4 regions of the Paenibacillus septentrionalis genome follow, and region 2 is predicted to be linked to each of the others. Evidence: predicted binding sites of a transcription regulator. Region 2 holds the regulator's gene; each other region holds the start of a gene.
The links. The regulator Rex, encoded in region 2, represses fermentation and respiration genes when NADH is low (regulators of the CRP and FNR family bind a similar motif). The targets are predictions, from matches to a motif close to TTGTGAAATATTTCACAA.

Region 1: ACFP56_RS19110 (DoxX family membrane protein) is a predicted target of Rex. The motif match lies at 4,001-4,018, and genes of this name have one in related genera.
Region 3: ACFP56_RS12605 (DUF1641 domain-containing protein) is a predicted target of Rex. The motif match lies at 3,718-3,735, and genes of this name have one in related genera.
Region 4: nadA (quinolinate synthase NadA) is a predicted target of Rex. The motif match lies at 5,695-5,712, and genes of this name have one in related genera.

Annotation. Positions count from the first base shown of each region.
Region 1 is NZ_JBHSTE010000007.1:191,535-199,001, reverse strand. Features, by position in the region: gene adhE (bifunctional acetaldehyde-CoA/alcohol dehydrogenase) at 1-432, opposite strand, end outside; gene ACFP56_RS19130 (Crp/Fnr family transcriptional regulator) at 588-1,346, opposite strand; gene ACFP56_RS19125 (hypothetical protein) at 1,530-1,964, shown strand; gene ACFP56_RS19120 (response regulator transcription factor) at 2,119-2,781, shown strand; gene ACFP56_RS19115 (PAS domain-containing sensor histidine kinase) at 2,774-3,877, shown strand; gene ACFP56_RS19110 (DoxX family membrane protein) at 4,077-4,583, shown strand; gene ACFP56_RS19105 (VanZ family protein) at 4,850-5,833, shown strand; gene ACFP56_RS19100 (hypothetical protein) at 5,971-6,168, shown strand; gene ACFP56_RS19095 (DoxX family membrane protein) at 6,344-6,877, shown strand; gene ACFP56_RS19090 (hypothetical protein) at 7,005-7,313, shown strand.
Region 2 is NZ_JBHSTE010000002.1:318,210-325,676, reverse strand. Features, by position in the region: gene ACFP56_RS06395 (hypothetical protein) at 1-165, shown strand, start outside; gene dinG (ATP-dependent DNA helicase DinG) at 153-3,059, shown strand; gene ACFP56_RS06385 (redox-sensing transcriptional repressor Rex) at 3,060-3,716, shown strand; gene ACFP56_RS06380 (amidohydrolase) at 3,697-4,998, shown strand; gene ACFP56_RS06375 (hypothetical protein) at 5,000-5,536, shown strand; gene ACFP56_RS06370 (hypothetical protein) at 5,640-6,179, shown strand; gene ACFP56_RS06365 (AAA family ATPase) at 6,169-7,467, shown strand, end outside.
Region 3 is NZ_JBHSTE010000004.1:178,245-185,711, reverse strand. Features, by position in the region: gene ACFP56_RS12620 (ABC transporter permease) at 1-1,314, shown strand, start outside; gene ACFP56_RS12615 (ABC transporter ATP-binding protein) at 1,311-2,477, shown strand; gene ACFP56_RS12610 (metallophosphoesterase family protein) at 2,495-3,121, shown strand; gene ACFP56_RS12605 (DUF1641 domain-containing protein) at 3,836-4,258, shown strand; gene ACFP56_RS12600 (NAD(P)/FAD-dependent oxidoreductase) at 4,294-5,484, shown strand; gene ACFP56_RS12595 (benzoate/H(+) symporter BenE family transporter) at 5,580-6,743, shown strand; gene ACFP56_RS12590 (NAD-dependent protein deacylase) at 6,788-7,467, shown strand, end outside.
Region 4 is NZ_JBHSTE010000011.1:37,804-45,270, forward strand. Features, by position in the region: gene ACFP56_RS21270 (vWA domain-containing protein) at 1-453, shown strand, start outside; gene ACFP56_RS21275 (protein kinase domain-containing protein) at 437-1,372, shown strand; gene tilS (tRNA lysidine(34) synthetase TilS) at 1,385-2,794, shown strand; gene hpt (hypoxanthine phosphoribosyltransferase) at 2,873-3,409, shown strand; gene ftsH (ATP-dependent zinc metalloprotease FtsH) at 3,493-5,520, shown strand; gene nadA (quinolinate synthase NadA) at 5,810-6,748, shown strand; gene nadB (L-aspartate oxidase) at 6,792-7,467, shown strand, end outside.

The DNA of each region.
Region 1 (7,467 bases), on a different contig from region 2:
CTTATGAAAAATAAAAAGAATAGGATTGCGTGTTTTTACAGCGATTAATGATTGAAACAAAATCGTAGCAACAGGTGAAGTATCGGTTACAATCGAGACTACGGGACCTATCGGCTCTGCAATGAGCTTGTAGCCCTCGTAATGGTTGTTTTCAATTTCTCCTGCGGTTTTTACATACTTGATGGCGTGAAACACACTTTCCGTCGCATGCATATTCAATATAATTTTGTCTTCGAATATTCCGCGTCTCGTTTCCTCTAATTCCAGCTTAGCCAGCTCCATATGTCGCTGAATGCCTGCAAGCGTCATATTTTGCACGATTGCATCGATGCTTGCCTGATCCATTTGCGCATATTGCCTGGCAGCTAGCTGTGCATGAGTTAAGCATGATTCCATTTCCTTATTCGGTTGCTGAAGCTTGGATATCGCCATTGTTTTCACTCCTTACTTCATGGCCTATCTTCGATATATGTCTATTGTAGAGCAGCATGGAGAAAAAGGATGTGCTAAAAATCACAAAGTCTATTGTGATGAATACAAAAAAAAGAAGCGCCCTCGATTATTGGAATCGATAAGCACTTCTTGATCTATAGTCTGCATATTTCGTTAGGACAGGTTGGACACATCGGGCAGCCCGCCATATCTTTTAATGCCTGCAAATTAATTACTAATATATAGCCGTCCTCACTGTTTGAGATGACCCCGTCTTTTTTCATGCTGGCTAGCAGGCGGTTCACACCTTCGCGAGTGGTGCCGACCAGCTCAGCCAGCTCATTATTCGTTAATTTAATATTAATGCGAATATGTTCCTGCTCTCGTATGCCAAAGCTGTTGCATAGACGGATTAGCGTAGAAGCAAGAGCACCATTCTTACCGCCCATAAGCAGATCACGAAGCTTTGATTCAGTTTTGCGCTGAATCAATCCCATCCACATCGCGTAGCGATAAGAAAAATCACCATGTTTGCACATTAGCATTTCTAGCTGCAGCCGTGGAATGACACCGACCTCTACCTCGTCTATTGTCTCAGCTGTATAGCGATGAGTGGTATCCCAAGTATCGATGTCGGCAATCATATCATCAGGCTGCAGGATGGAAAGAAGCAGATCCTTGCCGTCAGACGAAGACTTTTTCAATTTGACACGGCCTTTTAATATCCAATAGACTGCGATTGCTTCGTCCCCTTCCCAGAATAAATGAGAATGCGCAGAGTATTTTTTGACATGCATAACCGATGCAAGCAGATCGAGCTGTTCATCCGTAAATACGGTACTTAATGAGCCTGGTCTTTTATTGCTATCTGGCCGCCTAACCTTTGCAGTGTTGGAATCATAATAAATACTCATTGAAGCGTCATCCTTTCCAGTACGGTTTCCTTACTTTCTACTATACGCATTTGGCATATGATTAGATATCGGGAAAAACCCTACATTCTTTTAAGGGCATTCCCTAACATACAGCGTGAAATGAACCTATTATAATAAGGATAATTGAGCTGTACTGTGTTAATGTCAGAAAGGAGCACGCATATGACTCCAGCCAATTCTCACATTGAAGAAAAGCTGAAGCAAATTTTGGATGTGACAGCGAGTGATCTTACGGCGATTGGAGTTGTGGATCCACGAACTAGAAAACTTAGGTGGCAGCTTGTGCTTGGCAGCATAAGCAAACGAACAGAAAAGATCAGACAACACGTGCATGCAGGATTAACGGGCGAAGTAATGCGCATCGGCAGTTTTTTGCAATTTCATGCGACTGCTGATCAAGTCTTTGAAAGCGGAGAGGCGATTATGCTAACTGAAAAGCTGGTGCATGCCGCTGCTTGGCCACTCTATAGGCAGCATGGTCAATACTATGCAGCTATGTTGATCGGCAAGCGAGTGGAAGGCGCTTATCATCCAGGGCAAATTGATGTGGTGACGAAGCTCCTGCGAGAGCTGGAAGCGCAGTCTCTTCATATATAGAATACAGTAACGATAAGCTGCGATATAGCATAGCTTATACAACATACGTGAAAGCCTAGTTTTCGAAGCATTCTTCAACTCTTTTCTTATTATTGCTGTTTTTCGCAATTTGAACCGCTATAATAATAGGAAAGTGAAAGAAGGGATTGTTCCGATGATTAGGCTTCTTATTTGTGACGATCATGCTGTAGTTCGTTCAGGTCTATCCATGCTGTTGAACGGCAAATATCAGATTGAAGTAGTAGGCGAGGCATCGGAAGGAGATGAAGCAATCGCATTAGCTGTCCAGGTGAAGCCTCATGTCGTATTAATGGATTTGAGTATGCCGCACGGCAAAGATGGGTTGACGGCTTCAGCCGAATTGAAGAAGCTGATGCCGGACGTTCAGATATTAATTTTAACGATGCATGATGACGAGCAATATTTGTTCCAAGCTATTAAGGCCGGAGCATCTGGTTATATATTGAAAAATGCGCCGCATGAGGAACTGGTCGGTGCGATTCAGGCTGTTGCAGCAGGCGAGGCTTATTTGTATCCTTCAGCAACGAAAAAGCTAATGAGTCAATTTATGAATCAGCATAGCCATACACCGGCAGATGATGAGATTTTCAATCAGCTGTCTGAGCGCGAGAGGGAAGTTTTGGGTTGGCTTGCCAAGGGTTATGCCAACAAGGAAATCGCCCAGCATTTGTTTATTAGCGTAAAAACAGTGGAAGCACATAAAAGCAACTTGATGGAAAAGCTAGGGTTGAAAACACGTCCGGAATTAATCAAATTCGCATTGCAAAAGGGGCTGTTGCACTTTGAAGATGAATAATAATCGTATTCAGAGGAATCAATTTGAACAAATGGATCTATTGCTCGCTAATTTGGAATTTGGCATGGAGAATAAAGAGCTGTTCGAGCAAACGAAGCAGCGTTTAATTCAGTTGATTGATGTGCAATATGCTTTGAATGTCAGCTCAATTGTTGCCATAACGGATGCAAAGGGAAAAATTCAGCATGTGAATGAAAAATTTGTAGAGATATCCAAATACAGCAAAGACGAGCTAATAGGAAAAGACCATCGTATTATTAATTCAGGCTATCATTCAAAATCGTTTTTTCAGGAGCTGTGGCGTACGATTTCGTCGGGTAAGGTATGGACAGGCGAAATTAAAAATAGGGCAAAGGATGGCTCGTACTACTGGGTAAATACGACGATTGTCCCTTTTTTGGACGAGCAGGATCGCCCCTATCAATATTTGGCGATTCGCAATGAAGTTACGAGTTTGAAGCAAGCTGAGAAAGAGCTCAAGGAAATGATGGTTAAGTTCATGGAGGTCCAGGAGGAGGAACGGAAACGGATCTCTCGTGAGCTGCACGATGGAATTGGTCAAAGCCTGTTTTCCTTTATGATTCAGATTGATCATCTAATTAGCGAGCATCAGGAGCTGTCCTCTCTCCAGCATCTTCGTACACAGGTTTCAGATATGATGCAGGACGTGCGCGGTATGGCTTGGAAGCTTAGACCTTCTGTATTGGATGATCTTGGCGTGGAGCCTGCGATTCGTACTTATATCGAAAATTACAAGGATCATTTTGGCATAACAGTGACGCTTGAAGGAAGCTTCAAACAACGGCTTAGTTCAATGAAGGAAACCGTCATCTATCGAACGATTCAAGAGGCGCTGACTAATATTGCGAAGTATGCAAATGTGGATGAGGCAGTTGTAATGGTGGAGGAGAAGGATGATCAGCTTGTCATCCTGATTATCGATCATGGTGTAGGTTTTGACCGTGGAAAGCTTGGTCGCAGTGGAGTAGGGCTGTTCAGTATGGAGGAGCGGGCACAGAGTGTAGGCGGAAGATTGACGATCAGCTCGGAACCAGGTAAAGGAACGAAGGTCGTGCTCAGCATCCCGAAGGACTAGCAAGTATTAACGCGCACGAAAGCGTCTTATCTTAAGGTAAACGCAACCCGAATGACAAGAACGTCTCGTTACGGAGTAGGCGTGGTTGTCATTTTAATTATCAAGTGAAAAAAATCACGTTATATGTGATAAAAATCACATTCTTTCACTCGTCTAGAAGATATACTTAAGCCATAAAGAACAACAGGGAGTGATCGATATGTTAAAGTTTTGGAGAGAAAATAAATTTGCAGCAGTAGTGGTTGCAATCGTGAGAATTGTACTTGGTTATCAATGGCTAACAAGTGGATGGGGTAAGGTGACAACAGGAACGTTCGATGCTACAGGGTATTTAACGAATGCGATCACGAATCCAGTCGCAAAAGGCGATGAGGTGCTTTACCCGATATACAATGCGTTTATCGAGCACGTGGCCTTGCCGATGGTGGATGTTATTAACGTAATGGTCCCTTGGGGTGAGGTGCTAGTCGGTATTGGATTAATAACAGGAATCTTGACCCTGCCAGCTGTATTTTTCGGGATGCTAATGAACTTCATGTTCATGTTTGCTGGCACGATCAGCACGAATCCGTATATGGTACTGCTTGGATTCATCGTCATGCTTGCTGCAGGCAATGCTGGCAAATTCGGTGGAGATTTCTTCGTTAATCCTTGGCTGAAAGAGAATGTGGGCAAGAAACTAATTGCCAAGTTCAAAAAAGCGTAAGCGATCTGTTGCAAAATATGTAGCAGCGAAAGTTGGTAAACGGCCATCGTCCTCTCGTGACGATGGCCATTTTATGTTTAAGCCAGCTTCCTTTTGTTACTAATGTAGCTGTTACAATTAACAGTTTTTGTATATAATAGTTTTTATTTATTAACGAGTGGGTAACAGCTAAACATGTAATTTTAACGTTAGAATAATCGTATAAGCTAATGTTTAATTTGTCGTTGCGCTCTTCTTGAATGTCATCTCCTAGGAAGGATGTAGTTATGTATCAAGGAAAATTACGCAAAATTACTATGGTATTGTTCGTTCTATATGCTCTATTAGTTGTTTATTTTCTATTCATCGGATTCAATCGAGCATCATCGAATGTAGATCAAGGGATGCGTTATAGTCTAATCCCTAACGGTATACCTTTGAATTTCCCAATGGGGAGAGATTTTAAGCTTTGGTTATTTAATTTAGGGAACTTTATAGCATTTGTACCATTTGGGATTATTGTTCCACTGCTGTTTCGTTGCAGTTTTATTCGATTTATTAGCTTATTTATTGTCAGTATTACAATTTTGGAGACCGTACAAATGGTTACCCGCTTAGGCTCGTTTGATATAGACGATATAATGATTAATACGTTAGGGGCCTCGATTGGATATTGGTCACAGCGAATGGTAAAGCATCACCGTGATCAAGTAAAGGGAATGATAACAATCATCCTAACCGCAATTGTTTTTTCAGTAGGTACGATTACGGTTGTTAGTAGTATGAATCATTATCTAACTAACAAAGGTGGAGAAGTTATAGCGCTAGATGAACTAGCTCTATCGGATGGATCTGTATTATGGGATGAACATCTTTCTGAAATTAAAATAGGTGAAACATTGGTCGAGCTTTTTTTAAATCTTTACAGTAAAAATAACAGACCAACAAATGAATTTACGTATATATTGAATGGGAATTATACCAATATAACAGGTAATGTCGCTATACTCGTTGATGCAGCCGCTCCTGCAAATGATGACAGAATTGATATCATTTTTATTGCAGACGGATCAGAAATTTATGGACTAGGTTATCGGGGAGGAGAATTGACCACCCCAGACTCATTTCAAATCCCGTTACAGGGTGTAAACGAGCTCACCATTAAAATAGTTAACGACAGCACAAATTCATATGTCGTGATGTGGGACCTTGCACTTACAGAAGCAAGTAGGGTGCACAGGGCGATAAACCGAATCAGCTCACTGTTTTAGCTAGTATGATCCGATTCGAACGATAGTTGAGAAGCTAGGCAAGAAGGAATCATTTGATCAAAACAATTTTTGTAGTGATAAAAAGGGGCTTGGGGATCGGAATCTAAAACATGATCCTGCCACCAAGAGGTGATAAGATGCTTAATCGATCATTGTGGTCATTAGGTCTGGCTCTGACCATCATTATGGGCGGAGGTGCGCTAATCCGACTAGCACGAGGAGAAGAGGTATATATCGAGCAATGGATGGGAGCAGCAGCTGGCATTACAGTGCTAATCCTTCAGAGCATGCGCCTAACCCGTTCAACGCATAAACGAGATAATAAACACAACTAGAACAAACCTAAGAAGAAAATAGCGCTGATTAGCCCGAATTAAAGGGCGAAATCAGCGCTATTTCTGTCTAACAAAAAAATAAAGTGAAAAAGTTCACAAAATATGTGAATTTAATCACACTCTTTCTGAGGCATCCGTTATATACTTAAGACATAAAGAACAGGGAGTGATTGATATGTTAAAGTTTTGGAGAGAGAATAAATACGCAGCCATGATCGTCACATTTGTAAGAATCTTTTTAGGCTACCAATGGCTAACGAGCGGTTGGGGTAAAGTAACAACAGGCACATTTGACGCTACAGGCTATCTGACCAATGCCATAACGAATCCTGTAGCAAAAGGCGATGAGGTTCTGTATCCGCTATACAACACATTTATTGAACACTTTGCATTGCCGATGGTCGATGTCATCAATGTACTCGTTCCTTGGGGCGAGCTGCTAATCGGTATCGGATTAATTACAGGGATCTTAACACTGCCAGCTGCATTTTTCGGAATGATGATGAACTTCATGTTTATGTTCGCTGGAACAGTAAGCACGAACCCGTTGCTAGTACTGCTTGGATTTATCGTCTTTCTTGCAGCAGGCAACGCAGGCAAATTCGGTGGAGACTTCTTCCTTAACCCTTGGCTTAAAAAAAATGTATGGCCAAAACTGAAAAAAGAGAAAAAAGAAAGAAACGATGCTGCTGAGCTGAAAACAGCTTAAGGCTCTCATAGAACAAGCAAGCAGCGGCATCCAGGGATTATTACGGGAACCGCTGCTGCTTGAAAATTGGAAATCAAGTGAAAAACAAGGTAAGCTGAACCTAATAACAGAAAGGGGCTATAGGGATATGGCACTTCGCGAATGTATCTTTCACTTCAAATTCATCGATGGACCTCATACAAAAATGCTGCGTGCATTAATATTTTTGCCAGATGATCGTCAGCCGAGCATCAAGGATTTTATTGCAGCGTTCGCACAGCTTGGCTACAATGTGAAGCTGGAAAATGAGCAGGACTTGATTTTTGCACCGACAAACAGCAAGGAAACCTACAAGCTGGACATTACCAAGATCGAGATCAAAGGCGGAGAAGAGCTGCCTCAGCATGATGGCGAGCTGCGTGCGATTATTGAGCATTTGCGTGGAGGCAAATGGTAGGTTTTTGCAACAAAACAAATAGAGCGTCTGGTCATAGGACCAGATGCTCTATTTGTTTTGAAATAGTGATTTTGACCTTTTTCGCATAATTATCAACCTTGTTCAAGAACAACTTCTAACTATTATGAGCATAAGGCATGGTATAGTATATAGA
Region 2 (7,467 bases):
ATTCAAGCGATCAAGCTGAATATGAATGAAGCCGAGCAGCTGTTCAAAAAGGCGTATCAGCTTTATCCACAGTTTGAGGATCCGCTTAAAAATTTGCAAAGCTGCAGGCAATCGCCAAAACAGCTGTCATTATATTTTGGAAGCACAGAATTGTGCTGTATGTGAGAGGAACGGTCAAAGGAATGAAATATGCCATATTGGATCTGGAGACAACAGGGCATAGTGTACTGGATCAGATTATTCAGATTGGACTTGTTATTGTGTCCGATGATCTTGAAATAGTCGATACATTCAGCACATATGTAAAGCCTACAGTTGAAATCCCTCCATTTATAACCAATTTGACAGGAATCAAGGAAGCAGATGTACAGGAAGCGCCTGATATTCATGATGCACTGCTGGAAGTTATTCCACGAATTGACGATGCCGTTCTCGTCGCTCATAATGTTGGCTTTGACGCCAATTTTCTAAATCATGCCCTAGATCAATGTGGATACCTGCCGTTTTCAGGACGCAGGCTCGACACAATGGAATTATTACGTATATTATTCCCATCGATTACTTCTTATCAGCTCGGAACCGCAGCTGAACAATTAGGTATTGTCCATGAGCAGCACCATCAAGCAGATGCGGATGCGATGGCAACAGCCCAAATTTTTATTCAATGTGTTCAGAAGCTTCGTTCCTTGCCGCTGCTTACTTTGCAGCGGCTATCTTCATTTTTTGATGAGAGTCGTGATATTGGTTGGTTTATGAAATACAATGAGGGACTTGTAGAGCAGGGAGCGGTATTCGACTCTGCTGAATATGATTACCATCGCCAATTTGCATTGAAGGCCAAGCCATGGCAAGAGGAGACCTCTGTACGGGAGTCTGAGAATGCCAACGATTATTTTGCGCAGCAAAAAAGCTTTCAGGATTACATGGACGATGTGCAGCAGCGCTTTCGCGAGCTGTTTGATCATTATGAGGAACGGAAGCCACAACAGCATATGTTCAACGAAGTGTATGAGGCGCTGAGTTCGCAAAAGCATTTGCTGATTGAAGCTGGAACTGGAACTGGAAAGTCGTTAGGCTATCTCATCCCAGCCTTGTACTACGGTGTTCAGGCTGAGGAGAAGGTGGTTGTCAGCACGCACACGATAAACTTGCAGGAGCAGCTGCGCAATCGTGATATTCCACTATTGAATGAAGTTCTGCCATTTCCATTTCGGGCTTCGTTATTAAAAGGAAGAAGCAATTATTTATGCATGCGCAAATTTGAGCACAAACTGAATATGCTTGATTTTGTAGCACCAGTAGATGACCCGATTACAGCAGCTCAAATGGTCATATGGTTAACAGAAACCGAAAATGGTGATCAAGAGGAGCTAAATCTTGGCTTGCGAGGACAGGATTTTTGGGGAACAGTGTCCAGTGATGCAGATTCCTGCTTGAATCGAGCATGTCCGTGGTTCAAGCGCTGCTACTATCATCGAGCTAAGCATGAGGCGAATATAGCGGATGTATGCATAACGAATCATTCTATGATCTTTACTGATATTCAAGCCGATCATCGCTTGCTTCCGTCCTACAATTACTTAGTGCTTGATGAGGCGCATCATCTTGAAGAGGTCGCCAGCAAGCATCTCGGAAACCAACTGAGCTATTTTTCGTATATTCATGCAATGACCAGTTTGTATAAAGACGTCCGAACAGGCTTACTCCCATCTTTGCGCGTACGCATTGCTGAGGATGGTGATGATCATACCGCTTCATGGAATGAAACGATAGATAGTGCCTTTCCACAGCTGCAAACACTAAAGGAGCATTGGGATCAATTGTTCGAGGCGCTTTATGACATCGTGATGCACAATGCTGGGCAGAATGGAGCATCTGACTCAGGAGAACAAGCTGGCGGAATCGTGCTTCGCTTGAATCGGGAGCAGCTTCCTGAGAGCTGGACTAAAATTGTGGAGAGCGAGCAGGAGGTACATGTCGGGCTGAATCGCTTTGCCAAAGCGCTTGAGAAAATGTCATCCGATATTAAGGAACGACTTGACGAGGATCTTAATCTTTCAGGCATGCTTACCGATCTTAACGGTGTTATTCGTGACCTAGTTCGCTTAAAGGACGAGCTGCGCCAATTCATTAAGCTGGAACTTGAGGATTATGTATACTGGCTCGAAGCAACCCAAGCGTATAAGCATCGCTCGTTGCAGCTAATGTCATCCCCGACTGATGTAAGTGGACTGCTGCGAAAATATGTGTATGATGTCAAGGATAGTGTTGTGATGACTTCAGCAACATTGTCAATTCAGAAAAACTTTACGTATGTAAAGGAGCAGCTCGGTCTTGATGTCTATAACGATAGCGATCGTCTAAACGAGGTTATTCTGGATTCGCCATTCCATTATCGGGAACAAGCATTAGTTATTATTCCTAGAGATTTTCCAGTATTGAAAGGGGCTAATGTGCCTCCATCGTACTTGGAGATGCTAGTACAATCCTTGCATGACAATGCGCTGCAGCTGGGCGGGAAAATGCTTGTTTTGTTTACATCGTATAGAATGCTAAAGCAGGTGTACGATCCGCTTAAGGAATTGCTGGAGCCAAAGCAAATCACGGTGCTCGGTCAAGGAATTGACAGCAACAACCGTACAAAGCTAACGCGGCGTTTTCTACAGCAGCAATCGTCTATTTTGCTGGGAACTAGCAGCTTCTGGGAAGGTGTAGATATCCCGGGTGAAGCGCTGCAATGCTTGGCAATCGTTCGCTTGCCATTCCAGCCGCCTAATCATCCCTTAATCGAGGCGAAATCGGAACTATTGCTTCGTCAGAAGAAAAATCCGTTTATGAAGCTTTCGATTCCACAAGCTGTCATACGCTTCAAGCAAGGCTTTGGCAGACTAGTGCGTACGACAACGGATAAAGGAATCGTCATCATTTATGATACGCGAGTTATTGAATCCTATTACGGAAAGCATTTCCTGTATTCATTGCCAGGCCCAAAAATCGAAACGATGCATACGAATCAAATGACGCAGCGGATGGAACAATGGTTGAAGGAGGATGACTAGATGAAGCAAGCGAAAATATCGGACGCAGTTGTTAAGCGTCTGCCGATTTATTTGCAGGTGCTTAATGAACTGAAAGCACGTGAAATCAAAACGATTTCCTCACAGGAGCTAGGCTCTCGTTTGGAATTTAATCCAGCGCAAATTCGCAAGGACCTGGCCTATTTCGGCGATTTTGGGCGAAAAGGAATCGGTTATGAAGTCGACTATCTGATCGATAAAATACGTCATATCTTGAAAATCAATCAAACCATACATGTTGCACTTATTGGTGCGGGTAATCTCGGACATGCATTGTGCAATTATAATAAATACAGTAATGACAACATGCAAATCGTTGCGGTGTTTGATTCATATGAGCCAAAAATCGGAACAAAGATCAATACGTTAACCGTTCAACCGATGAATGAGCTGGCAGAAACGATCAAGCAGCACAATATTCGCATCGGCATTATTACCGTACCTGCTCAGGAGGCTCAAAATGTTGCCAATCAGCTAATTGCTGGTGGTATTGAAGGGATATTGAACTTCGCTCCAACCATATTGCGAGCTCCTGAAGAGGTACGGGTTCAGCATGCTGATTTTACGAAGGAGCTGTTGAGCTTGGCGTATTACTTGAACAATAAAGAGGAGGAGCAGGATGAGTCGTCTGTGGATTAAGGAAGGCAGCTTTATTACAATGGCTTCACATCAGCCGGAGGTTCTACGCGGTCATATGGTCGTTGAGGATGGAGTTATTCAGTATATTGGGGAAAATGAGCCTGCTGCGTCCGTACAGGAGCAAGCAGTGATTATTAACGGACAAGGGCTGCTGTTTATGCCGGGTCTAGTAAATACGCATGGTCACGCACCAATGAGCTTGCTTCGTGGTTTTTCAGATGATCAGAAGCTGCAAGTGTGGCTGCAGGAAAAAATGTGGCCGATGGAAGCGAAATACTCTGAGGCAGACACGAAAGCAGGCAGCGATCTGGCGATTGCGGAAATGCTGCTTAGCGGTACAACAACATTTGTAGATATGTATGATCGAATGGAGCAGGTAGCGCAAGCCTCTATTGATGCTGGTATTCGTGCCTTTCTGGCTCGTGGAATGATCGGCCTAGGCTCGGTTGAGGAGCAAGTGAGCAAGCTTGAAGATGCGGTAGCATTTGCGAAGCAATGGAATGGCGCTGGTGAGGGAAGAATTCAAACCATGCTAGCCCCTCATGCACCTTACACATGCCCGCCTGCCTTTATTGAACGGATCGTTCAAGCAGCGCATGATCTTGATCTTCCGCTTCATACACACATGTCTGAAACGAGTGCAGAGGTACAGCAAAATGTCGATGATTATGGCAAACGACCTGTAGATCATTTGGAGGAGTTAGGCTTCTTTACACGTCCAGCATTGCTTGCACATGCGGTGCACTTGACAGACGACGAAATTGCAAAGCTAGCTCAGCTTGACGCTTCCATCTCTCATAATCCAATAAGCAACCTTAAGCTTGCAAGTGGTGTTGCACGTGTGCCGGAGCTGCTTCGAGCTGGAGTTAAGCTATCGCTAGGTACAGACAGTGCCGCGAGCAACAACAATCTGGATTTGTTCCAGGAAATTCGCGCAGCTGCCTTGTTACATAAGGGAGTCTCTGGTGATCCTACCGTTGTTCCCGCACATACTGCTCTTGCACTAGGAACGTCAATGGGAGCACAAGCGATCTGGCATAACCACATCGGTACACTAGAAACAGGAAAAGCAGCTGATTTTATCGCGATTAATATTGATCAGCCTCATTTCTTCCCGCGTACGGATCTCGTTTCACATCTTGTCTATGCAGCTAACGGAAGAGATGTTGAGCATGTATGGGTCGCAGGAAAACAGCTTGTGAAGCATAGACAGCTGCTAACAATGGATGAGGAGAAAATCCGTTCTGAGGCTCAAGCCAGCTTCGAACGATTGTTAACGTAGTATGAGAGCGATAGAAAAAAAACGTCCACCATTTATGACGAGACGAAAATGGACCACACTTGTTCTGTTTTTGCTTGTGCTTATTGTTGTAGGGATTATCTTTTTCTATCGCAATATTCATAAGGGACTATGGCAGGAAGCAAGCGAAATGCGAGCAGTTATCGAGCAAGCATCGCTGTACGACCTGAACGAGGACTATACGTTAAGCAAGTATGTATGGGAGGATCGATATTGGATTTTGCTAGCAGATTCCATATCCGACCAAAAGAAAGTATATTCTGCTTGGTCCACTCAAGAGCAGCTTGCTGAGCTTCCTTATGATAAAGCGATAACGAAGGACGACATAATCGCATTGGTTGAACGAACGAAGCCTAATGCAGAGCAGATTAAAGCTCAACCTGGATATTTGTATGGTCAGCTCGTGTGGGAGATCAAATTTAAGGACTCCTCCAGCGGCCATCAGAAAATGGCATTTTATCAAATGATAGATGGCAAATTTATAGATGAATACACGATTCCTAAGGAAACAAGGCCATAACGGACTTGTTTCCTTTTTTTATACAATTAAAGTTGATAGCAAAAATGATATACTATTTGATATACGAATGATATATATAAATTTATTGGATAGAGGTGTAAACATGAAAGATATGAAGCTAAAACCTATGGCTGTTGCATTTGCCATCTGCTTAGTTTTGCTTATTGGTGGAGGCTTTACGTATCAATACGTTGCACAAGAGAAGCCATTAAACCAATCTTTAAGTCAAGCGAATTATTCGCACATTGAATTAACGGGTAATAAGAATGAAGGCTACAAGGTTCAGCTGGATATTCTTGACGAGCAACCATTACACGAAGCTGTCGCAGAGGCGAAGAAGTTGCTAGGTGAGCATGGTATAGGGGAAGGCAGCTATACAGTAGAGCTGAAGCAGGAGCAAACAGCCTTGAGTGAAGTATGGGAAGCTTATTTGTTTGATATTGCTGAGATAATGGCGAATCAACGATATTCTGAGCTACCCGAGCTAATGAATCGTATAGAAGAAGCGCATGCTCATGTCGATGCAACAACTAGCGTGGACGAGCAGTATATATATATTTCCCTAATTGCGGACGGACAACGTTTGGATAAATTACTGCCATTAGATGGTGGTACGATGGGAGTGTGGAATAATGAAAAATAATTGGAAAGAATTGTTGATCGGGATCGCTGCAGCAGCAGCGATCTATACATTAGGCTATACGGTGCACATAGGTGCAGCCGTTCTTGCTGCTGTATTGCTGGCAGCGATCTTTGTGATGAATCGCAACGGAAGAGGCGTCAAAAGCCTGGCGAGTTTGAAAAAGAAAAAATCTGTGCAAATTCAGCAGGTTAGCTTCGATCAGGTTGGTGGTCAGGACCACGTAAAGCAGGAGCTGCAGGAGGCACTTGATTTTCTAGTATTTCGCGAAGAAATTGCGAAACGCGGAATTCGTATCTTAAAAGGTATTTTGCTGACTGGACCTCCGGGAACAGGTAAAACGCTTCTTGCCAAAGCAGCAGCAAATTATACGGATAGTGTTTTTATCGGAGCATCTGGTAGTGAGTTCGTTGAGATGTATGTCGGTACTGGTGCAAACCGTATTCGTGAATTGTTCCAAAAAGCACGCAGTGAAGCAAAGTCTAAAGGCAAAAAAAGCGCAATTATTTTTATTGATGAAATCGACGTAATTGGTGGTAAGCGTGACGGCGGACAGCAGCGCGAATATGATCAGACATTGAATCAGCTGTTGACGGAGCTTGATGGCATCTATCACGATACTGAAGTACAGATATTGCTTATTGCCGCAACAAACCGAAAAGATATGCTGGATGATGCTTTGCTTCGTCCAGGACGCTTTGACCGTCATATTGAGGTAGCATTGCCAGACAAACAGTCAAGAAAGCATATTTTGGAGCTGCATTCGGCCAATAAACGTCTGGTACCTACCATTAATTTTGACGAGCTGGCGAAGGATACGTATCAGTTTTCTGGTGCACAATTAGAAGCTGTTATGAATGAGGCCGCAATCTATGCGATGCGTGAATCAGCGGACGAAATTCATCAGGATCATATTCAATCAGCAATTGATAAGGTGCTGCTAGGTGAAAAAATCAATCGCGAAGCGAGCCAGGAGGATAAAATTCGAGTAGCACGCCATGAATTGGGTCATGCTATTATGGCAGAGCTGACAACGCCTGGATCTGTCGCTCAAGTCGTGCTTGCACCGCGTGGTGGTGCGCTTGGTTTCGTTCGTCACACGCCGCTTGCGGATAAATATTTATATACGAAAACAGAGCTGGAGCATAAAATTATGGTTACGCTTGGTGGTGCAGTTGCTGAAGAACTGTTCTACGGAGAGCGAAGCACTGGTTCCAGAGGAGACTTCGATCAAGCATTGAATATTGTTAAAACGATGGTTGAGTCTGGCTTGACCTCCCAAGGGATTATT
Region 3 (7,467 bases), on a different contig from region 2:
ACATCCTTTATTTTTACGCCGGTAGGGCTGACCTTTGTGATGGCCCTCAGCAAATTCCCGCTCGCTTATTTGACCATATTGGCAGCAACCGAGTGGAATGTTCGCCAGTTTGGTCAGGCGGCTCGACTATGTGGCGCTAAGCCATTTACCGTATGGCGCACTATCTACCTGCCCTTATCAGCTCCGTCTATTATTGCAGGCTGGACATTGGTGTTTATGGATACGGTAGGCGACTTTGGACTACCTGCTGCATTATCGACTGTCTATAAGTTTCCGACATTGCCTTATTCCATCTATAGCGCTCTCTATCAATCACCTGTTCGTTTTGATATGGCTGGTGTGCTGGCGCTTTACCTTGTTGCGATATTGGCCATTGCGATGGCGATCTTAATTACTGCGTTGCGCCGCTCACGCTTCGACTTTTTGAATGCACGCGCGGTGCATACGGTTAAAAAGCGTCCTCGCAGAGCATGGGCCATCAACAGCGGAGTAGTTGCTTTTCTACTGCTTTGTGCAGGCATTCCGCTGCTTACCAGTGTTGCGGTTTCATTTATGGAGCGCATGGGCGATGGTTTTGTCTGGAGCAATCTTTCTCTGCGGCACTATAAGGAGGTACTGTTTGGCATGGACGGTGATCATCGCCTGCTTAGCTTCTGGCATGGTCTGCTGCACTCGCTCACGATTGCTGTTATCGCCGCTGTGATCAGTATGGTGATTGGTTTTATTGTAGCGTATGTCATTACATTTACAGAGTCGCGTTTTAGATCCTATCTGCAGCTTTTCTCGATCCTGTCGCTGGCAGTTCCAGGCGTTGTGCTTGGAATCGGTTATATCTTCATCTGGAATCAAAAGTGGCTGGAGCCGCTTGGTCTTCATTTGTACGGCAAGCCAGCGCTATTAGTGATCGCGGCTGTTGCAGGAGCTATTCCTTATGCGGTCAGGGTGCAGCTAGGCTCATTTGCAAATTTGTCTCATACGATGCTGAAGGCTGCTGCTGTGCAAGGCGCGGGAATTGGAGCAAGAATGCGAGAAATCGTGCTGCCGCTGGCGCGTCAATCGATCCTTATCGCAAGTTTGGCAGCAATGGGTACAAGCGTATTTGACCTAGCTCTGTCCTCTATGCTCCAGCCGCCTAATTTTGTGCTAATGCCGCTAGTTATTGATCGCGCATTTGAATTTGCCAGATATGGCTACGCAACAGCGGCTACCGTCATTAGCGGTCTTGTCGTCATTATTTTAATCTTGTCGGTTCAGGCGGCGGGCAAGACACTGTTCGGCAAACTAGATCGTCCACAGGGAGGAACTAAACGATGAACCCTATACTATCACTGGAGCAGGTGAGCAAATCATTTGGCGAAACGTCCGTGCTGCACCCGATTTCATTCGACCTGCAGCGCGGTGAACGCATCTGCATTCTAGGTCCCTCGGGCTGCGGCAAATCTACGCTGCTGCAAATGGTTGCTGGCTTGACGCAAGCGAGCAGCGGCTCTCTCTTCATTGACGGTCAGCCCGTTGAACAAGGCTCGCATTATGTACCGCCGGAAAAGCGTCCGATCAATATGGTTTTCCAGGATTATGCCTTGTGGCCGCATATGACGGTTCGGCAAAATATGGCCTACGGCTTAAAACGCCAGAAGGTGAGCAAGCAGGAATTGGATGCACGTCTTGAGCGCTTGCAGAAGCTGCTGAGACTGGAGGGCCTGCTCGATCGTCGTCCATCCGAGCTGTCTGGCGGACAGCAGCAGCGTGTTGGCATTGCGCGTGCATTGGCGACTGAGCCATCTATTCTACTAATGGATGAACCATTGTCCAATCTCGATATTAAGCTTCGTACCGACATGCGAAATGAACTGGCTTCCCTGCTTGGACAGCTGTCGATCGCTACGCTGTATGTAACTCACGATATGATGGAGGCGTTCGCTATTGCCGATCGCATCTTGGTGCTGCGTGATGGTGCAATCGATCAATTGGCGAAGCCAAATGAGCTCTTCGAACGCCCGGCCTCTCCTTGGGTGGCGCAGCTTATGGGCTACCATAATCGGTTGGATGCGGTCGTATGGCCTAAGGAACAACAGAACACGGGCGCTGCGGTGCAATTATCTGAAGCTACCATCGTCGGTGTAGTTAGCAGCATAACTGGCTCGCCATCTGACAAGCAAGGCACGATCATGCTTCATCCTGAATCAATTACGGTGCTGGATGAAGGCGAACCGCTGACATTAGCTTCTGGCATCTACCCCGCTGATCAGGCGGCTTGCTATGTTGGTGCGGATGCTATGAAGCGAGGTGAACGTTATAATCTGCTTGCTGCCCAAGTACAGCAAGCGATTTATGAAGGGGTTCGCTGGCGCTTGATTGTAAGGCTTAAGGATGGACAGCTTGTCCATACACTTCATGAGCGAGCTTGCCCTGCTGGACAGCAGGTGCGCTTGCTGTTTCCTGCTGAGCGAACGATGATTTATATACTTGAACATTAAGGGGATTAACAGAATTAATGGGAAGAATATTAGCAGTATCTGATGTGCACGGCTATGGACCGCTGCTCATGCGGCTGCTGCAGGAAGCCCGCTACGATGCTGGCTGCGACAGACTTTATCTATTAGGTGATTGGGTGAACAAAGGACCAGACTCGCTAGGAACGCTGCAGCTTGTGAAGCAATTAATTGCTGAGGGTGCAATCGGTATTCAAGGCAATAATGAACGTAAATGGCTACAGCATATTCCTCCTGAGCTGGGCCTGACCGTGCAAGAGCAGGCAGAGATTCAAAGCTGGCTTGCTGCTCTGCCGCTATGGGCAACGGATGAACAGTATGTATTTGTTCATGCAGGGCTTCGGCCTGGTGTACCGCTAGCCGAGCAGTCGCCATCAGACTTAACGGAAATAAGAGAAAAATTCTTCTCCTCACCTCCACTGGATGCACATACCATCGTATTCGGACATACGCCTACCTTTCGCTTGGGGTCCTCGGTAGGGCGACTGTGGCTAGATACAGGGAAAATTGGAGTAGATACTGGAGCAGGACACGGCTGCAGCTTGAGCCTCGTAGACCTGACCAATCGCTGCCAATACGCAATAGACGTAACTGCGCCTATGCACGTAAACCTTATAACAGACTGGTAGCATAGGTGTTATTAATAGATGCTGTTGGGAGCCGATTGCTATTGAAACATCCGTTCAGCTTGATTGCTCTGCGGTTGCTGCATAAGGCTGTTGGCGCATATGCCAGCAGCCTTTTGCTTTTTATCAAATTTTTCTTAATTGCTCTGCCCTCCCCTCGTCTCTTGTGGCCTCTTCGCATTTTTTCGCGTCTGCATGTTACCGGGGTATGCTTAAAGGCTTGCTGCTGTAATTTTACGAATTTTCATAAATAAGTTTGCGGCAAACAACATATCCTATACATAGGCAACCCCTATAGAAGAAGCTCACAACAAGCAGTTTTTTGACACATATAGTCATGATCATGCCTCCAAATTTGAGGATTCTGCGAAATTATTTTATTAATTTGCCACAATATCGAGAAATTTGGCACAAGAATAGAGACGATTTCAACATATTAGGCTATAATAGAGGTAACAGCTTAGGCTAGTTATGAATGCTCGCCAACTGTTTCCTCGCCAAGCAAATGAAATTCATTTGCTGGTTTTGTTGTGAGTAGGTTTTGATCGTACTCTTGCTCATTCATTTTTTGGAAGCAGGATGACCGTTTCATTTCAAAAAAGTGAAATTTATCACAATGCATAGAACTATTCTGTGATATGGTGAACATAATCATTCATAATTAGCTTTGACGATTAAAAATCGGCTAAAGTAGTTTTATTTAAAGGAGACCTGGATATGTCAGAAACAAACACACAAACGCAATCTGCAGTAACTCCGAGTCAGCAAGCTCTTCTTGAGAAGCTGTCTAACCCGGAAGTACAGGCGTCATTGAACACGCTAGTGGATCAATTGCCACAGCTAACTGAACTTGTGGACACTCTAACAAAATCCTATGCATTCACTAAGCAGCTAGCGAATGACGAAGTGTTCAAAAACGACATCGTGAGTGCAACGACTGAAATTGTTGGTCCAGTTATTGAAGGCGCAAGAGGTATTGCCCTTAATGCTGTTGAAGCAAAAGATCGCGCTGAGAAAAGCGACGAAGTAATCGGTGTTTTCGGACTAATGAAAATGATGAAGGATCCGCAAGCTCAAAAGCTTTTCCGCTTCATCAATGCTTACTTGCAAGTTGCTAACGAGCGTTCTAATCAAAAATAATCGAAACCATTTATCGTATGGACGGAGGACTAGCTATGTCTAAACATATTGTCATCTTGGGTGCAGGTTATGGCGGCATTCTTGCAGCGCAATCTGTTCGCAAATATATGGACAAAACTCAAGCAAAGGTTACAGTTGTTAACCAATTCCCTACTCACCAAATTATTACGGAGCTTCATCGTCTTGCTGGCGGTACAATCAATGAGGAAGCTGTTGCTATCCCACTGAAAACTTTGCTAAAAGACTATGATGTTAACCTTAAAATTGCGAAAGTTAATTCTTTCTCTGTAGACAGCAAGGAAGTTTCGCTTTCTGACGGTTCTACACTTTCTTATGATGCACTTGTTGTTTCTCTAGGCAGCCAAACAGGATACTTCGGCATCCCAGGTCTTGAAGAAAACAGCATGGTACTTAAATCTGTTGATGATGCGAACAAAATCAACAAGCATATCGAAGATCGCATCAAAGCTTATGCACAAACGAAAAATGAAGCTGATGCAACAATCGTTATCGGCGGCGGAGGTCTAACAGGTGTTGAGCTTGTTGGTGAAATCGTGGATAACTTCCCGAACATCGCTAAAAAATACGGTGTTCAGTTCCATGAATTAAAAATCAAGCTGATCGAGGCTGGACCGAAAATTCTTCCAGTGCTTCCAGATCATTTGATCGAGCGTGCAACTGAAAGCCTTGCGAAACGCGGCGTAGAATTTATTACAGGCGTTCCGGTAACGGGCGTTGTTGGCAACAAAATCGAGCTTAAAACAGGTGAAACGATTGAATCGAACACATTCGTATGGACAGGCGGCGTTGCTGCACTTCCGATCGTTGCTGAATCTGGTCTTGAATGCGACCGTGGTAAAGCAGCAGTAAACGAGTTCCTTCAATCCAAGTCTCATAACGACGTATTCGTAGTTGGTGATGCTGCACTTGCATTCCCTGAGGACGGCGGACGTCCTTATGCTCCAACTGCACAAAATGCTTGGCAAATGGGCGAGCTTGCAGGCTACAACCTGTTCGCATATTTCAACGGCAAGGCAATGGAGAAATTCAATCCAGTTAACTCTGGTACCCTTGCTTCTCTAGGCCGTAAAGATGCTGTTGCTACCGTTGGTGCAAGCAATACATCGCTAAAAGGTCTATCTGCTACGCTAATGAAGGAAGCAAGTAATATCCGTTACTTGTCTCATATTCATTCCATGCGTACAGTGCTTCATACTAAACTGTAAGAATCAGCAATGAATTTATCTATGCAGCCATCCTGTCAGCTTCGACAAGATGGCTGCTTTTATTTGCAACCATAGCGCAATAGGAGAAATGCTTCATGAATCAAAAACAATGGTCTTCGGGCCTGATGTCTGCCCTAATGGCATGTACAGGTGGCGCCATTCTGGTCGTACATAGTGCGAATCATTTTGGATATAGCGAGCGCCAGCTGCTCACCTGGCTGTTTGTATGCTATACGGTGGCAGGACTTTTTAATTTGCTGATCGCCTGGCGCTATAGGATGCCGTTCGCAGGTGCTCACTCAATCACATCCATTGCATTTCTAAGCACAGCCTCTGTTCAGCTTACGCTGCCGCAGCTCGCTGGCAGTTTCGTCATGTCGGGTATTATCGTACTGCTGCTCGGTGTAACCGGCATATTTAACGTGTTGTTTAAGCATATTCCAAGACCTGTAATTGATGCGATGCTTGCAGGCATTATCGCGCATTTTGTTATCGAGCTCGTACCTGCCTTTCAAGCCAACCCGATTGTTGGATTGCTTGCTGTAATCGGATTTTTTGTAACACCTCGATTATTCAAGGTACTGCCCGCTATCGTCGGTGTCATCGTGCTCGGGTTGATTGGGCTGCTTATCACCTATTCCTTCCCTGCTGCCCAGAAGCTAAGCTTTCAGCTGCCGCAGCTCATTGCGCCTGAATTTACATGGCAAGGCTTGATCTCTATTGCGATTCCAATTAGTGTACTGGTGCTGAGCAACGATATTGCCGTGGCGATGGCCGCCTTAAATAAGCAGGATTATCAGCCTCCTGTCAATCGCATTATTTCGCTGTCAGGCATTGCCTCCAGCCTGTCTGGTTTTATGCTTGGCCACTCTATTAATGTTGGCGGAATGATGACAACAGTTTGCAGCAGTGACGATACGGGAGAAAAAACGCTCCGTTACCGTGCGGGTATGCTATCGAGCTTCATCTGTATACTGTTTGGATTATTCGCCTGGCTGTTTATTCCATATATCACGCTGCTGCCGGATTATTTTATTGCGATCATTATCGGTTTTTCCTTGCTAGGCATCTTCTTGAACAGCATGGGCGCAGCGTTTAGCAATCCACACTATCGCTATTCTGTCCTTGTCGCATTTGTAATCTCGATATCGGGCATCGCTATTTTCGGCATATCAGCAGCACTATGGGCGCTTGTATTGGGGACACTCGCCAGCAAACTGCTAGGCGAGCATAAACTCGTTCAGCAACGTGAACAATGAGAACACGTATTAGGTTATGAGAATCGAAGAAGGGTGGGCTTGCATTGCATAACAAGCTGGAGCAATTGGCAGCGATTATTACGAAGGCAAGGCATATTGCGGTACTATCTGGCGCAGGCATTAGTACGGCAAGCGGCATTCCAGATTTCCGCTCTGAAAACGGCATCTATACGAAGGTTGAACGTGTCGAATATTTACTATCGGAAACGTATTATTATCAACACCCTAAGCAGTTTTGGATCAGCTTTAAGGAAATCTTCCAGCTTGATCAGATGGACAGCTACAAGCCCAATGCTGCGCATGAGCTGCTCGCAGAGCTGGAGCACAAGCTGGGGAAACAAGTCACAATCATTACGCAAAATGTGGACGGTCTTCATCGCAAGGCAGGCAGCACGCATATTCTTGAAGCGCATGGCACAATCGCAAGTGCGCATTGTCCAACATGCAAGCGCAGCTATTCGCTTGCTCATGTGCTTGAGAAAGATGTGCCGCGCTGTACTATAGACAACTTTATCTTGAAGCCGGATGTTGTATTGTTCGAGGGTCGTGTTCAGCATCTGGAGGAGGCCTATGAGGCTGCTCAGAACTGTGATCTCTTTCTGACATTGGGCTCATCGCTAGAGGTGTACCCGGTTAAGGAGCTTCCTTATTACGCCTCACGGGCGGAGCGTCCAGCAACCGCCATCATCAACTTATCACCGACCTCACAGGATGAATTATTCAA
Region 4 (7,467 bases), on a different contig from region 2:
GTTCAGCGGGAGCTGCAGGCTGTACTTGGCAATGAGTCTATTGAGGCGCTTCCTCCTGAGAAGCGGGGCGAAGTGGTACGTGTAATGGATGAGCTGACAGAATCAAGCCGGCTGCAGGTAGCGCTGCTCATTGATGCAAGTGCCAGCATGAGACCGAAGCTCGCTTCTGTCGAGGAATCGATTCATGATCTAATGCTTAGTCTGCAAGCAAGAGAAGGCAAAAGTGAAATTGCCGTATTCCACTTCCCAGGAGCCAAGCAGGAGGATTGTGTGCTTGATTTGGCGTGGACGACGCATCTGAAAGGAGTACATTCCATATTTCCAAAGCTGCATATGAGCGGAACAACACCAACAGGTCCAGCGCTAATGAAGGTTGTGGAGTATTTTGTAGAGCATAGCCGCTCACATGACCGATCAGAAATGGAAGGGATGCTAGGTGACGACGTCGTTTAAGCTTCCTTTAAAAAAGGGAAGCGTCATTGTTGGCAAGTGGAAGCAGGGGCATTATCGTGTAGAGAAGCTGCTTGGCGAGGGTGCGAACGGAAAGGTATATCTGGTGTCTCGCGACTGGCAAACCTATGCGCTTAAAATTGGAGCCAGCTCAATTGATCTGCAATCAGAAATCAATGCGCTTAAGGCGCTGGCAGCTGCCTATCCATCACGAACCCCTTATTTAAAGGATGTTGATGATTGGATTACACCGCAGGGCAAGGAAGTACCGTTTTATACGATGCGCTATGTGAAAGGGCTCACGATGGCGGATTATGTTGCACAGCATGGAGCGGAGTGGTTTCCGTTGCTTGGCTTGAATCTGCTGAAAAATTTAGGAGAGCTGCATCGTGCTGGCTGGGTGTTTGGAGACTTGAAGCTTGAAAATATTATTGTAGGACAATATGGTGATGTTGATCTCATTGATTTCGGAGGTGCGACGCCTGTTGGCAAAGGGGTAAAGCAATTTACTGAAATCTATGATCGCGGCTATTGGAATGAAGGATCGCGTTCTTCGGATGCAGCCTATGATTTATTTTCCTTCGGGGTGCTTTGCTTGCAAATTTTTGCGCCTCGAAAGCTAGCGCAGCTGTCCAAAGAGCTGCTGCCGCAAACTCGCTCTGCAGAGCAGCTGCTTGCGCTTGTCGATGGAATCCCGGAGCTTGCGCCGTATAAAGGCTGGCTTGAAAAAGCGTTTGGCGGTCAGTTTACCGATGGTAGGGATGCTGCATCGGCATGGAGGCTGCTGGCACATCGGCGCAAGACTGTTGTGAAAAGCAAAACGACGCCAAAGTGGCTTAAGGTTATGATTGCGGTCTCGATTATTTCACTCTGTATTTCTGCTTCACTCTATGCGCTCGATTACACCGGATTATTAAGGTAGAGGATGATAGCGATGAGCATCATGGATGAACTATCGGCAGCACTCATTGATGAAGGGCTGCTTAACAAACCAGGTAACATAGTTGTGGCCGTATCGGGCGGTGCAGACTCTATGGCGTTGCTGCATATGCTGCACCGGCTTTCTTTTCAACTCGAGCTTAAGCTGGTAGCGGCTCATGTTAATCATGGATTTCGTAAGGAATCCGAGGCAGAAGCTGAGCTCGTACGCAGCTACTGCATGGAACGGCAGATTGCTTTCGAAATGATTGAGTTGGATATGCCTGCATATTTGAGTGAGAATGCGGAAAACAGTCAGGCTGCTTCACGCAAGCGAAGATACGATTTTTTCCATTACATAGCAGAGAAAACAGGCGCTTATGCCATTGCGCTAGCTCACCATGCAGATGATCAAGCTGAAACGGTGCTGATGCATATGCTTCGAGGGTCAGGCTTGTCAGGCATTAGCGGGATGCAGGATCGAAGAGTCGAAAAAAACGTGGAACTTCTCAGGCCACTATTACGTATGAGAAAGAATCAGCTCATCCGACTATGTCAGGAGGAGCAGGTTCCCTACTTAGAGGACAGCAGCAATCAATCAAGGAATTATCATCGCAATGAGCTAAGACTCGATATTATTCCGGTGCTTGAACGCTACAATCCACAGCTCGTTTTCTCGCTAAGCCGATTGGCTGAGATAGCTGGAGATGAGGATGCTTGGCTGCAGCAGCAAACGGAAGAACAATTCGAACAGCTTGTGACTAAACAGGACAACAGCTATGTCATATCTTGTCGCGATTTGTGCAGCGAGCCCATTGCTTTACAAAGGAGATTGATTAAACTAATATTAAGTTATCTGTCTCAAGAAGCCGCTATGATATCCTTTGATGGCATTGAGCGTATAAGAAATGTCGCGAGCGACCATGCTAAAGCGACCTATCGCATGGACGTAGGCGAAGGGATTGTATGTGTTCGCGAATATGAAGGTTTGCGTTTTGTACATATTAAGCATTACCAGACATCCACGATGACATCAATGCCGCTTAGCATTTCCCAGGAGCAGCTGCCTTGTGAGCTGCAATACGAACAATGGCGAATTATTGCTGATATTATACCTGTAGCCCAACAGCCTCAACTCCAATCGAAGTATGAGGCCGTCTTTGATGCTGATGCGCTTGCATTTCCACTTTATGTACGCAGCCGAAAAAGTGGGGATCGAATGCACGTATTAGGGTTAAATGGTTCAAAAAAGGTGCAAGATATGTTCGTAGATGCTAAGATAGCAGTTGCTAAGCGAGATACTTATCCAATCTTAGTGGACCATGAAGGACGTATATTATGGCTGCCAGGCGTACGTCGTTCCTCCTATGGACTTGTTCAAGAACAAACAACATCAATCGTATTCATCCGAATGGTTGCGATGTAATCATCATGTGCTTGATCGATGAATAGGAATGAACTTGATTTAGAAACATAACATAGTTAATTGTAGGGGGATTCTCAGTTGTTGAACGATATTCAAGAAGTGTTGTACAGCGAAGAACAGATTCGTGAAAAGGTAAAAGAGCTTGGGGAGCAGTTGACAAAGGATTTTGAAGGTCGCAATCCGCTTGTTATCTGCATTCTTAAAGGTGCTTTTATTTTTATGTCTGATCTCGTGAAAGAAATAAAAGTACCGCTTGAAATTGATTTTATGGCGGTTTCGAGCTACGGACAATCTACCCAATCTTCCGGTGTTGTAAAAATTATCAAGGATCTTGATGTATCGGTTGAAGGTCGAGACGTCCTCATTGTAGAAGATATTATTGACAGTGGTTTGACGCTTTCGTATTTGATTGATGTGCTGGAGCATCGTAATGCCACTTCGGTTACGGTTGTTACATTGTTTGACAAGCCTGCACGCCGTACGGTAGATCTTCAGCCTCATTATAAAGGATATACACTGCCTGACGAATTTGTCGTAGGCTATGGCTTAGACTATGCGGAAAAATACCGCAACCTCCCATTCATTGGGATTCTTAAGCCGGAAGTATATTCATAAGCATGTAGTCTCCGAGCAGCCTCTATTGTGATGGAAAGTCATGCTATGGTAAAATATTTTAAGCGTCTGAGAGGAGGTAGGGGATGAAACGGTTCATCCGTAATTCAAGTTATTATTTAATTATTTTTTTAGTTACAATTGGGATCTATAATTACATCACGAATACAGGTGATTCTTCCACGCCTTTGAGATACGATGAGCTTATTACAGCAATTGAATCCGGTAATGTGGACGAATTAACGCTGCGGTTTGAGGATCAGTCCTATCTTGTAACTGGTAAGTATAAGAATGCGCCAGCTGATGGCAGCAGTCAAACCTTTACATCCCGTGGTGGGGTTTACTCGCCCGAACAGATCGAGGATTTAAGGCAGCAATACGGCTTTACGTTGAATTATGAGAAGATGAAAACACCGAGCTTCTGGTCTAATTTCTTAATTACGATGATTCCGTTCGTGTTGATTTTCATTCTATTCTTCTTCTTAATGAATCAAGCACAAGGCGGCGGCGGCAAGGTGATGAACTTTGGTAAGAGCCGTGCGAAGCTTTATAATGAAGAAAAGAAACGCGTTACCTTCCAGGATGTTGCTGGAGCCGATGAGGAGAAGCAAGAGCTTGTCGAGGTCGTTGATTTCTTGAAGGACCCGCGCAAGTTTAATATGGTAGGCGCTCGTATTCCGAAAGGGGTACTTCTTGTAGGTCCTCCAGGTACAGGTAAAACGTTGCTTGCGCGTGCGGTTGCAGGTGAAGCAGGCGTTCCATTCTTCAGTATTTCCGGTTCCGACTTCGTTGAGATGTTTGTCGGTGTCGGTGCATCGCGTGTGCGTGATCTATTCGAGAACGCTAAGAAGAATGCGCCTTGTATTATCTTTATCGATGAGATCGATGCCGTTGGTCGTCAGCGTGGAGCTGGTCTAGGCGGTGGACATGATGAGCGCGAGCAAACCTTGAACCAAATGCTCGTTGAAATGGACGGTTTTGGCGCAAATGAAGGCATTATCATTATCGCTGCTACCAACCGTGCCGATATTCTTGACCCTGCACTTTTGCGTCCGGGACGTTTTGACCGTCAAATTACAGTCGATCGTCCAGATGTTAAAGGTCGTGAGGCAGTCCTTAAGGTACATGCACGCAATAAGCCACTCACGAATGACGTGAAGCTTGATGTCATTGCAAAGCGTACAACTGGCTTTAGTGGCGCTGATCTTGAGAATCTATTGAACGAAGCAGCATTGCTTGCTGCTCGTCGAAATAAAAAAGAGATCAACATGGTTGATATCGATGATGCAATCGATCGCGTTATTGTAGGTACGGAGAAGAAAAGCCGTGTCATCAGCGATCGTGAAAAGCGCATTGTCGCATATCATGAAGCAGGACATACGATTGCAGGCTATTATTTGGAGCATGCAGATCAGGTTCATAAAGTAACGATCATCCCTCGCGGTCGTGCGGGTGGGTACGTCATTATGCTTCCGAAGGAAGACCGTATGCTCGTAACGAAGAACGAGCTGCTTGACCGCGTATGCGGATTGCTTGCAGGTCGTGTTGCGGAGGAGCTGTTTATCGGTGAAATCGGAACGGGTGCATACAGTGACTTTAAACAAGCAACAGGCATTGTCCGCAGCATGATTATGGAATACGGTATGAGTGATCGCTTAGGACCGATGCAGTTTGGTAATTCTCAAGGGCAAGTGTTCCTTGGACGTGACCTTGGTCATGAGCAGAACTATTCTGATCAGATCGCTTACGAGATCGATCAAGAAATGCAAACGATCATTAATAATTGCTATGAGCGTACGAAACAGCTTCTGCAAGAGAAAAGTGATGAGATGCACTTGATCGCAAAAACATTGCTTGATGTAGAAACATTGGAAATCGATCAAATCAGATCCCTGCTTGAAAAAGGTGTTCTGCCTGAGCCGTTTTCCGATGGTGGTGCTTCATCGTCAAATGATGACGCTCCTGCTGAATTGACTTCAGAGCCAGTTGTCGTGGATGAGATCGGTGACGTAAAGGTTCGCATTCAAACTCGCGACCAAAACGAACCGAATGCAGAGCAGGGCGCTGTTGAAGAAAAGCCGGCTCCAGACGATACGAATAAAAAAGAATCATAAGAATAAATAAAAACTGTATTCAGCTTCTTGGCGACAAGTAAGTTGAATACAGTTTTTTTCTTATTCATACATAAAATAAGGCCACTTGAAAAAGATTTGTTAAAGAATGATGAACATTTGCGCCCAATTCCATTGACATGAACCAATAACCCATGTAAATTTAATCTTGAATCATTTAGAAATTGTTCACAATCATCAGCATTTAGAGGGATCGACTTGAAAAGTAAGTGCACGATTTCACAAAGTCGTTATTTATGACATTCATTGCATATATAAGGAGTGGATCATGATGGAAACTTTAGCGCTTGAACGCAAGCAGGAACAAAACCGTTTGCTGCGTGAACGCCTGATGGAGCTTAAAAAGGAACGTAACGCAATCATTTTAGCGCATTATTATCAGCGCGATGAAATTCAGGAAGTTGCAGATTTTCGAGGAGATTCATTTTTGCTGGCACAAAAAGCTGCTCAAACTGATGCAGAGGTTATCGTATTTTGCGGGGTTCATTTTATGGGCGAAAGCGCTAAAATTTTAGCTCCGAACAAAACCGTCATTATCCCGGATGAGCGTGCAGGCTGTCCAATGGCAGATATGGTTAATGTGGACGGCTTGCGCAAGCTTAAAGCACAGCATCCAAATGCGACAGTCGTAACATATATTAACTCATCAGCGGAGATTAAAGCTGAAACAGACATTTGCTGTACCTCTGCTAATGCGGTGAAGGTTGTGAATTCTGTAGAGGGTGATGAGGTTATCTGGGTTCCAGATAAAAACCTTGGCCACTATGTTCAGCAGCATACCGACAAGAAAATGATTATTTGGGAAGGGTATTGCAATACGCACGATATGCTGACGGTTAAGGATGTTGAGGAGATGAAAGCGCAGTATCCGAATGCGCAGTTCGTCGTGCATCCAGAATGCCGTCCAGAGGTTGTAGAGCTTGGTGATTTCGTAGGCAGCACAACAGCGATTATTAAATACTGCAAAGAGTCGCCATGTCAGGAGTTTATTGTAGGCACAGAGGACGGAACAGGCTACCAGCTTCGCCTTGATAGCCCGGATAAGAAGTTCCATTTTGCATCTAAATATTTGGTTTGCCCAAATATGAAAGTTAATAACTTGAAGAAACTGGTTAAGTGTCTTGAGACGATGCAGCCACAAATCTATGTACCGCCGCAAATCGCTGACCAGGCGCGTCAATCTTTGGAGCGCATGCTACTAGTCAAGTAGCATGCGTGTTTCCTATTCTTAAGGGAAGATGGAGGGCATAACGGTGATACCTAGATATTTAGTGGATATCGATCTTAATCAATTGCCTGTTATAGATACAGATGTAATCGTAATTGGAGCTGGAATAGCCGGCTTATTTACTGCGCTTCGAGCAAGCGAAACACAATCTGTTGTCATGGTTACAAAGAAATCATTGCTGGACAGCAACACGCGATACGCGCAAGGTGGAATAGCGGCTGTAATATCAGAGGATGATTCACCTGAATACCATCTGCAGGATACGTTAATGGCTGGTGCGGGCTTATGTGATCATGCTGCGGTTGATGTACTTGTACACGAGGGGCCGCTCGGAGTCGAGCATTTGATTCAGATGGGTACGCAATTTGATATTGAAAACGGCACGTATGCGCTGACGAAGGAAGGCGCACATAGTCAACGGCGAATTTTGCATGCCAATGGTGATGCAACTGGTTATGAAATTGTTCGTGCACTTTCAGAAAAAGCGATTGCTACCCCTGGCATTGATGTATGGGACAATCATTTTGTAATCGATCTTGTAACGGATCAAGGCATCTGCTACGGTGCACTCGTTCAGAAAAACAATGGTGAGCGTTTGTTTTTGCGCGGCAAGGCAACCGTATTGTGCTCTGGCGGTGCTGGGCAATTGTATCGGTATACCACAAATCCAGAGGTTGCTACAGGAGACGGCGTTGCGATGG